2 regions of the Actinomyces wuliandei genome follow, and region 1 is predicted to be linked to the other one. Evidence: riboswitches for the same ligand, from Rfam matches in the RefSeq annotation. Region 1 holds a riboswitch; the other holds the start of a gene.
The links. A riboswitch is a leader RNA that binds a small molecule or an ion and turns the genes downstream of it on or off. The one in region 1 is predicted to bind S-adenosylmethionine.

Region 1 (4,580 bases):
GGGCTCAGGGCGGGGCGCGAGGGGTGGCTGCACATCTTGGGCTAGGTCGGGTGCGTGGCCGTGAGGCCACCATGCGGAAAGCGGGTGTGCTGATGCCTGAGGCGGCGGTGAAAGACGCTGAAGATGTGCAGCAAGACCTGCTGCGCACATCTTCGGTTGCCTGGAGCGCACCAGTGTGAGGCGGATCCGCGGAGTTCCTGCAAGGGTGCCGCGTTGCTACTGGCAAGTGGGCGCTGAAGATGTGCAGCACGCGTGGCAGCGGCGCTCCTGGCCGTGTCCTGGATACCGGACCTGGTGACGGCGCTGGCAGGGCTCGTCTACCCTTGGGCTGTTCCATCTAGAGTGGCTGAGAGACCTGGCTCCGTGACGCCGCAGCAACCCACTCCGGGTGCTTCCGCCAGGACCGATGGAGGACCGCACCATGGACCGATTGGACCGACTGGACCAGCATGACGCAGACCGGGCTCCCGTGACCGGGCCACCCCTACCCGCAGCGGGGTCTTTCGCGCCCGAGCGGGCTGCGTCCCCAGGTGCCGTCGGTGCCGCGCCGGCCCCGGCGGGGCTGCCCTCGTTGTCCCTGGAGCTCTTCCCTCCCCGCCCCGGCGTCCACGCCTCGCAGACGTGGGGGGCGCTGGACCGGCTGCTGGGGGTGCTCCCCGACTTCGTCTCGGTCACCTACCGGCCCACCTTCGCGCCCGACCCTGACGGCGGCCCGGGGGTGCGTGCGGTGCGGGAGCACAACCCGGCTGAGGACGTCGTCACCCACGTGCTGGCCACCAGCCGGGTGCCGCTCATGGCCCACCTCACGTGCATCGGCTACCGCAGGCGCGACGTGGTGGAGATCGTGCGCCTCTTCCTGGGCCTGGGGGTGCGCCGCTTCCTGGCGCTGCGGGGCGACCCTCCGCGCGGGACCAGGGCGAGCGACGTCCCCGGTGAGCTGCGCTACGCCAGCGACCTGGTACGCGTGATCCGCGAGGTCGAGGACGAGTACTTCGGTGACGGCGCCCGGCACCTGCAGGTGGCCGTGGCCGCCTACCCCGCCTGCGAGGACCTGGGGGCTGAGGTGGAGGTCCTGGCCGCCAAGCAGGAGGCGGGTGCCGACATGGCCATCACCCAGGTCTTCTACGACGCGCAGGACTACCTGTCGCTGTCGCGCGCCGCCTCCTACAGCGGGGTGACCATGCCGGTCCTTCCCGGCATCATCCCCCTGACCGACCTGCGCCGCCTGACCCGCCTGGAGTCGCTGACCGGCGTGCGGGTCCCGGCCGACCTGAGCGCCACCCTGAGCCGGGCCGAGGGTGCCCAGGCCGTGGCGGCGGGGATCGACGCCACCCTGCGCCTGGCCACCCAGGTGCTCGACGGCGGTGCCCCCGGCGTGCACCTCTACACCTTCAACCGGACCCGGCCCGCGCTCGACGTCGTCTCCCACCTGCGCCTGGGAGGGATCTTCCGGGGGCAGGAGCCCGACCTGGAGACCCAGCACGAGGTGGACCTGGCCTACCTCAACGCCACTCCCGGCGGGGACCGGCGCCCCTCTGCCTGGTAGGGAGGGGGCTGTTGGGTGGGCAGAGCCGGGTCGTGGGGACGACCGTGGGGGACGAGACGTATATGAGCGCAGACTGTCTCCCTGTCATAGAGACGGAACCGGGGCTGCCCGTCGGGGCTGCCCGAGGTAATGATGCTGCGGTGTTACCATGGAAGGGCGGTTGGCGCTCATGTCATGTCACTGAGGTGACAAGGAGGTGCTCATGTCCTCTGTCCTCCGGGCGGCCTCGTTGGTCGTGGCCGGCCTTGTTCTCGGTGCCTGTAGTGTGTTCCTGCTGTGCGTCGGGGCCGCTCTTGTCGTCCTTGTCGCTGACGTGCCGGTGTCGGTCCCGTGGGTGTACACGGCGTGGCCTACCGAGGTGAACGGCTTGCCGGTGTTGAACTTTGTCCCCCACGTCCGGGGTGCTGCCGGGCTGTCAGTCCTTGTCGCGGCTGCCTATGTCTACTACCGGGCCCGTGCGGCGCGCTTGCACTGATCCGCCCCGTCAGCTGACCGGTCACCCCTCCACCACTGTCCACTGTCCGGACGCGGCTCCGTGGTCGGCGCGGCTGGGGTAGGGTTGCCCGGTCCAGTTAGGTCCGGTCCGGACCTTCTATCCAGAGCGGCTGAGAGACGTGGCTCGGTGACGCCGCAGCAACCCGCCCCGGCAGGGTGCTTCCGCCACGACCGATGGAGAGGCGATGCTGCTCAGGCTACCCAGCACCGACGTCCCGGGTGCGCTCGCGCCGCGAACCACGCCTGCCCCCGGTGACCGAATGCCCGGGGCGGCGAGGACCTGACGCCGCCGCGCCCGGACGCCCGGAACCAGGAGAGCAGCCCCAGCAGTGCCGAACAGTGGCAGGCAGCACTGAGACAGTGCTGCTGACCCGCCCTGAGCACTGCGCTGGTCGGCTCTGCGCACCGGCTCCCTGGAGACCGCTCCCGGCGACTCCCGGGGAGGCACACCTGCCGACGCGCTTCCCGCGCCGCCCCTGCCCCGGGCCGCTGTCCTCGTCGCCTGCCCGCTACCGGGCGCCGCCCACCGCATCCTCGTTCGTACCCCGCCCCGCAAGGAGACCCTCATGAGCGCCTCTGCTACCCAGCCCACCGCACCCGCCCCGCTGCCTGCGGCTACTGTCCTCGGCTACCCACGCATCGGCCCCGACCGCGAGCTCAAGCGCGCCGTGGAGTCCTACTGGAAGGGGACTGCCACCGCTGCGGACCTGCGTGAGGCCACCGCCAGCCTGCGCCAGGCCACCCGCACCCGCCTGGCCGCCCTGGGCCTGGACGCCCCCTCCGCCGTCCCGGCCGACTCCACCCTCTACGACCAGGTCCTCGACGTCACCGCCGCCCTGGGTGCGGTCCCCGCCCGCTTCCGCGACCTGCGCGACGAGCACGGCGGCCTGGACCTGGACGGCTACTTCACACTGGCTCGTGGGGAGGGAGACCGACCCGCCCTGGAGATGACCAAGTGGCTGGACTCCAACTACCACTACCTGGTCCCCGAGATCGACCAGGACACCCCCATTCGCTATGTCGGCTCGGCTGCCGCTGGCACGACCGGCCTCGCCGACCAGGTGCGTGAGGCCGTGGCCGCAGGCACCCTCCCGCGCCCGGTCGTCGTCGGCCCGGTCACCTACCTGCTGCTGGCCAAGCCCAGTGACGACGCCGCCCCCGGCTTCACCCCCCTGGACCGCCTGGGCGACGTCATCGACGCCTACGGCCACCTCCTCATGGACCTGTACGAGGCTGGCGCCCAGTGGGTCCAGCTCGACGAGCCCGCCCTGGCCAGCGACTCCTGGGCCGTGGAGCGCACCCGGGTGCTGGAGGCCGTTCGTGACGCCTACACCTGGCTGGGGGCGGTCGTGGAGCGGCCCCGCCTGCTGGTGGCGGGCTCCTACGGCTCCCTGGGCGAGGCCCTGCCCGTCCTGGGAGCCACGCCCGTGGACGCAGTCGGCCTGGACCTGGTGGCCGGGGACCTGCCAGCGCCAGCGGACCTGGCGGCCCTGGAGGGGAAGGCTGTGGCGGCCGGGGTGGTCTCCGGGCGCAACATCTGGCGCACTGACCTGGACGCCGCCCTGACCACCCTGGAGCGGCTGCGTGACGCCCTGCCCCCGGGCACGCCGGTGACTGTGACCACTTCCACCTCGCTGCTGCACGTGCCTCACGACGTCGAGCGGGAGACCTCCCTTGACCCGGAGATCCGTTCCTGGCTGGCCTTCGCCGACCAGAAGGTGGGTGAGGTGCAGGTGCTTGCCCGGGGGCTGGCACAGGGGCGTGAGGCGGTGGCCGCCGAGCTGGCCGAGGACGCCCGTCTGCGGGCTGAGCGTGCCGCCCACCCGGGGGTCAGTCGGCCGGAGGTCCGTCAGGCGGTGGCTGCGGTCACCGAGGCGGACCGCACCCGCGCCCCCTACGCCGAGCGTCAGGTAGCCCAGCAGGCGCGTCTGGGCCTGCCCGTCCTGCCCACGACCACTATCGGCTCCTTCCCCCAGACCTCCCAGATCCGCCGGGCGCGTGCCGCCTACCGGCGCGGCGAGCTCGACCAGGCCGCCTACGAGGAGGCGATGCGCGCCGAGATCGCCTCGGTAGTGCGTCTCCAGGAGGAGATCGGCCTGGACGTCCTGGTCCACGGCGAGGCCGAGCGCAACGACATGGTCCAGTACTTCGCCGAGCTCCTGGACGGTTTTGCCACCACCGAGCACGGGTGGGTCCAGTCCTACGGGTCGCGCTGCACCCGTCCCTCCGTCCTGTGGGGTGACGTGGTGCGCCCCGCGCCGATGACGGTGGCCTGGTCCTCCTACGCGCAGTCGCTGACCGAGCGGCCGCTCAAGGGCATGCTCACCGGCCCGGTGACCATCATGGCCTGGTCCTTCGTGCGCGACGACGTGCCGCGTTCCCAGGTGGCCGACCAGCTCGGCCTGGCCCTGCGCGCCGAGGTAGCCGACCTGGAGGCGGCCGGGATCGGGGTCGTTCAGGTCGACGAGCCGGCCATCCGCGAGACCCTGCCCCTGCGCCGCGCCGACCGGGAGGAGTACCTGGCCTGGTCGGTGGGGTC
Region 2 (4,580 bases), 500 kb from region 1:
GTGGGGCCAGGAGGCCCGGAAGTCTGCGACTGGTACACTCCTTGCGGGTCCTGGGGCGGCCGAAGATGTGCAGCAGGGAGGTTGGCCAGGCGACGACCGGCAGACATAAGGGCACGGGAGACAATGAAGTCATGACTGTCTCAAGCACACCTGTTGCCCTTCCGCCACCCCAGACTGACGGCCTGTACCAGGTCATGCTGGTCTGCACCGGCAATATCTGCCGTTCCGCCATGGCAAGGGTGGTGCTGTGCGACCGCCTCGCTGCAGTAGGGGTGGCCAAGGGGCCGGGTGGCGGAGGCGCGGCCCTGCCCGCCCCCTCCGACCGGTTGCCTGGCTCCGGCCGACCGGGCCCGTCCCGGTCGGCCGCCTCCCCGCACACTGACTCGTGGCGGGCACCCGTGGCCGGGACCAGTGTCGTGCTCCTGTCGGCAGGCATCTCCGACGAGGAGCGCGGCAACCCTATTGACCCCCGGGCGCGGCGCGTGCTGACCGAGGCGGGCTACACCAGCCCGGAGGCCTCCGAGGCCATCGCGACCCACCGTGCCCGCCGCATCAGCGACGCTGAGATCACAGGCAGCGACCTCCTCCTGGCCATGACCGCCCACCACTGGCGTGAGCTGCGGCGCCGGGGTGAGCGCCTGGGCGCCGACCTCTCGCGTGTGATGATGTACCGGGCGTTGGATCCTGAGGTGTCGCTTGACCACTCGGGCGCGTCGCCGGTACCCGGTACCGCCGCGGTCCCGGAGGTGGTACCGGACCTTCCTGATCCCTGGTACGGGTCCGTGGAGGACTTTGCCGACACTCTCCAGGTGGTTGAGCGTGTCAGCGACGGGCTGGCTGCACGGCTGCGGTCCTGGACCTGAGGCTGCCGGGCGCTCAGCCCAGCCGGGCGTGCAGCCACTCGGTGACGGAGGCCAGGTACTGTGCCCGGGCGGCGGGCCGGGACAGCGCCAGGTCGTGGACTCCCTCGGGGATCTGGCAGACCGTCACGTCCGGTCCCAGGAAGGGTGCGCGTGCCAGCATCTGCTCCACTGACAGCACGATGTCGCTGCGCTGGGCCTCCTCGACCGTCGGTGGTATCCGCCCGGTGGTCGTCGAGCAGCACAGCAGGACAGGCTCCTGGATGCCCGGGCCGTGGTGTACCTCGCGGTGCAGACGGCGGACCGCTGTCAGGAAGCCGGCGCGTGCCGGGAAGGACACTGCTGGCTTGAGGGCCAGGTCCCAGTCCCAGGTTCCCTCCCAGCGCTGGTGCAGAGCACGTACGTAGATGTCGACGGCGCCGGGCCCGTACCCCGCGCTGCGGGGGTCGGGGATGACCCGGTCGGGGTCGTGACGGGACAGGAGGTCCACGAAGGCGGTTCCGTAGGAGCGCATGAACGCGGAGGCCTGGAGGTCCAGCCAGGGCGAGTTGAGGACCACGGCCTGCACTGTGGCCGGGTGGTCGGCCGCCCAGATGACTGCCTGCAGGCCACCGGTGGAGTGCCCGTTGAGGACCACGGTGTCGTGCCTGTGCTCGGAGCGGATGATGTGCAGCGCCCTGGCGATCTCCTCGTCGTGGACGCGGAGGTCGCGCACGCTGTGGGGGTGTGGGTGCCCGGCCCCGGCCCGGGCGCAGGAGCGCAGCTCAAGGGCGTAGAACTCGTAGCCCGCCTCCAGGTAGGTCTGGGCCAGGTGGGTCTGGAAGAAGTAGTCGCTGTGGCCGTGGATGTAGAGCACGGCCTTGGCGTGTCGCGGCGCGCCCTCCTGCCCGGCCTGGTGCTGGTGGACCAGGACGGCGTGGTGGGCGCCGGGCGCCTTCCGGGGTGACTCCTGGACAGGGACGCGCCGGGCCACCCACGGGTCTCCCAGGATGTCAGGTGTGACACTCTCAGCGAGGGAGTCGGCGGCGGACGAGGACGGTTCGGGACTCATAGCGTGATCCAAGCACAGTCCTCGACGTGCGGAGGCGTCGCGGGGGGTGTGCCCGCTTGCGGGATGTCCTTCTGCGGGCGGGCGCAGGGCAGCGGCCGCCTGGGGAGGGTCGAGTGGCAGGGAGGGCCAGGCGTCTGGTTCTGCGCACGGCAGTGCCCAGGCGGGGAGGGCGCCGCCGAGGAGCCACACCCTGCCGTAGAGGCCGGACGTGCAGTGCCCAGGCGGGGAGGGCGCAGCCTGGTCGTGGGGCGGACGTGTGCGCCGTGGCATGGGTGCGGGAGCCCTGAGGGTGTCAGCTTGCCCTCGGGGTCCGGGGTGCGTAACGTATGACCGACCATCCAGAGCAGCCGAGAGACCTGGCTCGCTGACGTTGCAGCAACCCCCTTCGCGGTGCGGGTGCTTCCGCCAGGACCGATGGAGGTAGGTAGTGAGCGGACCAGCTGTGAGCCCCCCGGACGACAGGTCAGCCCACCGGAAGGGGTCTGGTGGCTCCAGCCAGGCTGGGAGGCGTGGTGGGCAGACAGCCCCCGGCCCCCGGGAGGCTGCAGGTGCGTCCCTGTCCTCTGTGTCTTCAACCCCCGGGGAGGACGCCCCGGCGTCGCCCGACCCGATGATCTCGCTGAAGGACGTCCGCAAGGTCTACCGCCTGCGTGCAGGGGTGGAGGTGCGTGCCCTGGACGGGCTGAGCCTCGACGTCGCCCCCGGGACCATCCACGGCATCGTCGGGACCTCCGGGGCGGGCAAGTCCACGCTGGTGCGCTGCCTGACCTCCTTGGAGCGTCCCACTGAGGGACGTATCCGTGTCGCCGGGCAGGACATGACCTCCCTGTCCGCCCGCCAGCTGCGTGAGGCCCGCCGTCGCATCGGGATGGTTTTCCAGCACGCCAACCTCCTGGACCAGCGCACCACGGCGCAGAACATCGCCTACCCCCTGGCCCTGGCGGGTGTGCCCAGGGGGCAGCGCCGCCAGACTGTTGAGCGCATGCTTGAGCTCGTGGGGCTGGCTGACCGGGGTGCCTCCTACCCGGCTCAGCTCTCCGGCGGCCAGAAGCAACGCGTCGGTATCGCCCGGGCGCTGGCCGACGACCCCGACGTCCTGCTGTGCGACGAGCCCACCTCCGCCCTGGACCCGGAGACCACGCGCTCTATCCTGGGGCTCATCAGGGACGTGCGTGACGCCCTGGGCCTGACCGTCATCATCATCACCCACGAGATGAGCGTGGTCCGCCAGGTCTGTGACGCGGTGAGCCTGCTGGAGGCGGGCCGGGTCGTGGAGGGCGGCCGCCTGGAGGACGTCGTGCTGGACACATCCTCCCGGCTCTCCCGTGAGGTGGTTCCTCTCCCCGCCGTCCCTGAGGCTGCTCGCGCCTCCGGGGACGCGGTCCTTGACGTGTGCGTCACGGCGCACCCGGGCGAGCCGGCGGCGGTCGCCCTGATGTCGATGGTCGCCGAGCTGGGCGGGGACATCGCCTCCGGGGTCTTTGAGACGGTCGGCGCGGCCCAGATCGGCCGTCTGGCCGTGACCGTTCCCGCTGCCCAGGCGTCGCGCTGTGTCACCGCGTTGCGCCAGGCCGGTATTACTGCGGAGGTACGAGCGTGAGTCTTCTTGTGGGTGTCTCTGCTGCCGCGCACGGCTCCACGCAGGCGGCCCTGGGTGTGCTGGGCCCTGCGGTCCTGGCCGCCAGCAGACAGGACCAGACGTGGCAGAACAACCCGGTGTTCGAGCGCAGGCTCCTCAGTGCGGTCACCGAGACGATGCAGATGACCCTTGTCTCAGGGTTCCTGACAGTCGTCCTGGGGCTGCTCCTGGGACTGGCGCTGGTGACGACGGGCACGCGTGGCCAGCACCGCAACCGTCCTCTCTACGAGGTCCTCTCCTTCGTGGTCAACGTCGGGCGCTCCATGCCCTTCATCATCCTCATGGTCGCTATCGCCTCCCTGACGCGGCTGATCGTGGGCACCTCCCTGGGCTGGCAGGCCGTCTGCGTCCCGCTGACCATCGGGGCGATCCCCTTCTACGCGCGCCTGGTGGAGACGGCGGTCAACAACGTGGACCACGGCAAGGTTGAGGCGGCTCTCATGATGGGGGCCTCCGGGACCCAGATCACCTGGGGGGTGCTGGTCCGAGAGGCGCTGCCCACCCTCATCCAGTCGGCCACGGTGACCCTGATCGCCCTCCTGGGCTACACCGCCATGGCGGGCACCATCGGGGGCGGGGGGCTGGGGGACCTTGCCATCCAGTACGGCTACAACCGCAGCATGTCCGACGTCATGGTCGTCTCCGTCGTCCTGATCCTGCTGATCGTCGCTGCCATCCAGCTGGTTGGCGACATGCTCAGCCGGCTGGTGGACCACCGCTGAGGAACCACCAGCCGGAGGAACGGCGAGCCGTCTGGGGCCTGGGCCGCTGCCGGGGGCTGACGCCCCACTCACGGCAGTGACCGCCCGGCACCCCGGTACGGCACCCGACCTCGGCGGCGGTCGGCCTGTGCGGGCGACTGCCTACCTGACACCCTGCAGCTGCCGTGGCCAGGGCCTTGTCGGCCTGGGACCCACGGCTCGCACCCGAAAGGACCTCTCACATGTCTTCCATTTCTCCTGTCTCCCCCGGGCGCCGCGTGGGGACGGCTCCGGACACGTCGCCCGGCCTGACCCGTCGTGCCTTCTCC

Region 2: it holds a riboswitch for S-adenosylmethionine, as region 1 does, so the genes downstream of both, CWS50_RS12245 (methionine ABC transporter ATP-binding protein) here and metE (5-methyltetrahydropteroyltriglutamate--homocysteine S-methyltransferase) in region 1, are expected to answer to the same signal.

What each region holds. Positions count from the first base shown of each region.
Region 1 covers NZ_CP025227.1:345,517-350,096, forward strand. The annotation lists SAM riboswitch class I at 331-413, shown strand; gene CWS50_RS01455 (methylenetetrahydrofolate reductase) at 422-1,546, shown strand; gene CWS50_RS01460 (hypothetical protein) at 1,749-2,021, shown strand; SAM riboswitch class I at 2,136-2,222, shown strand; gene metE (5-methyltetrahydropteroyltriglutamate--homocysteine S-methyltransferase) at 2,608-4,580, shown strand, end outside.
Region 2 covers NZ_CP025227.1:2,952,707-2,957,286, reverse strand. The annotation lists gene CWS50_RS12255 (arsenate reductase/protein-tyrosine-phosphatase family protein) at 198-863, shown strand; gene CWS50_RS12250 (alpha/beta hydrolase) at 877-1,911, opposite strand; SAM riboswitch class I at 2,243-2,332, shown strand; gene CWS50_RS12245 (methionine ABC transporter ATP-binding protein) at 2,522-3,511, shown strand; gene CWS50_RS12240 (methionine ABC transporter permease) at 3,628-4,272, shown strand; gene CWS50_RS12235 (MetQ/NlpA family ABC transporter substrate-binding protein) at 4,494-4,580, shown strand, end outside.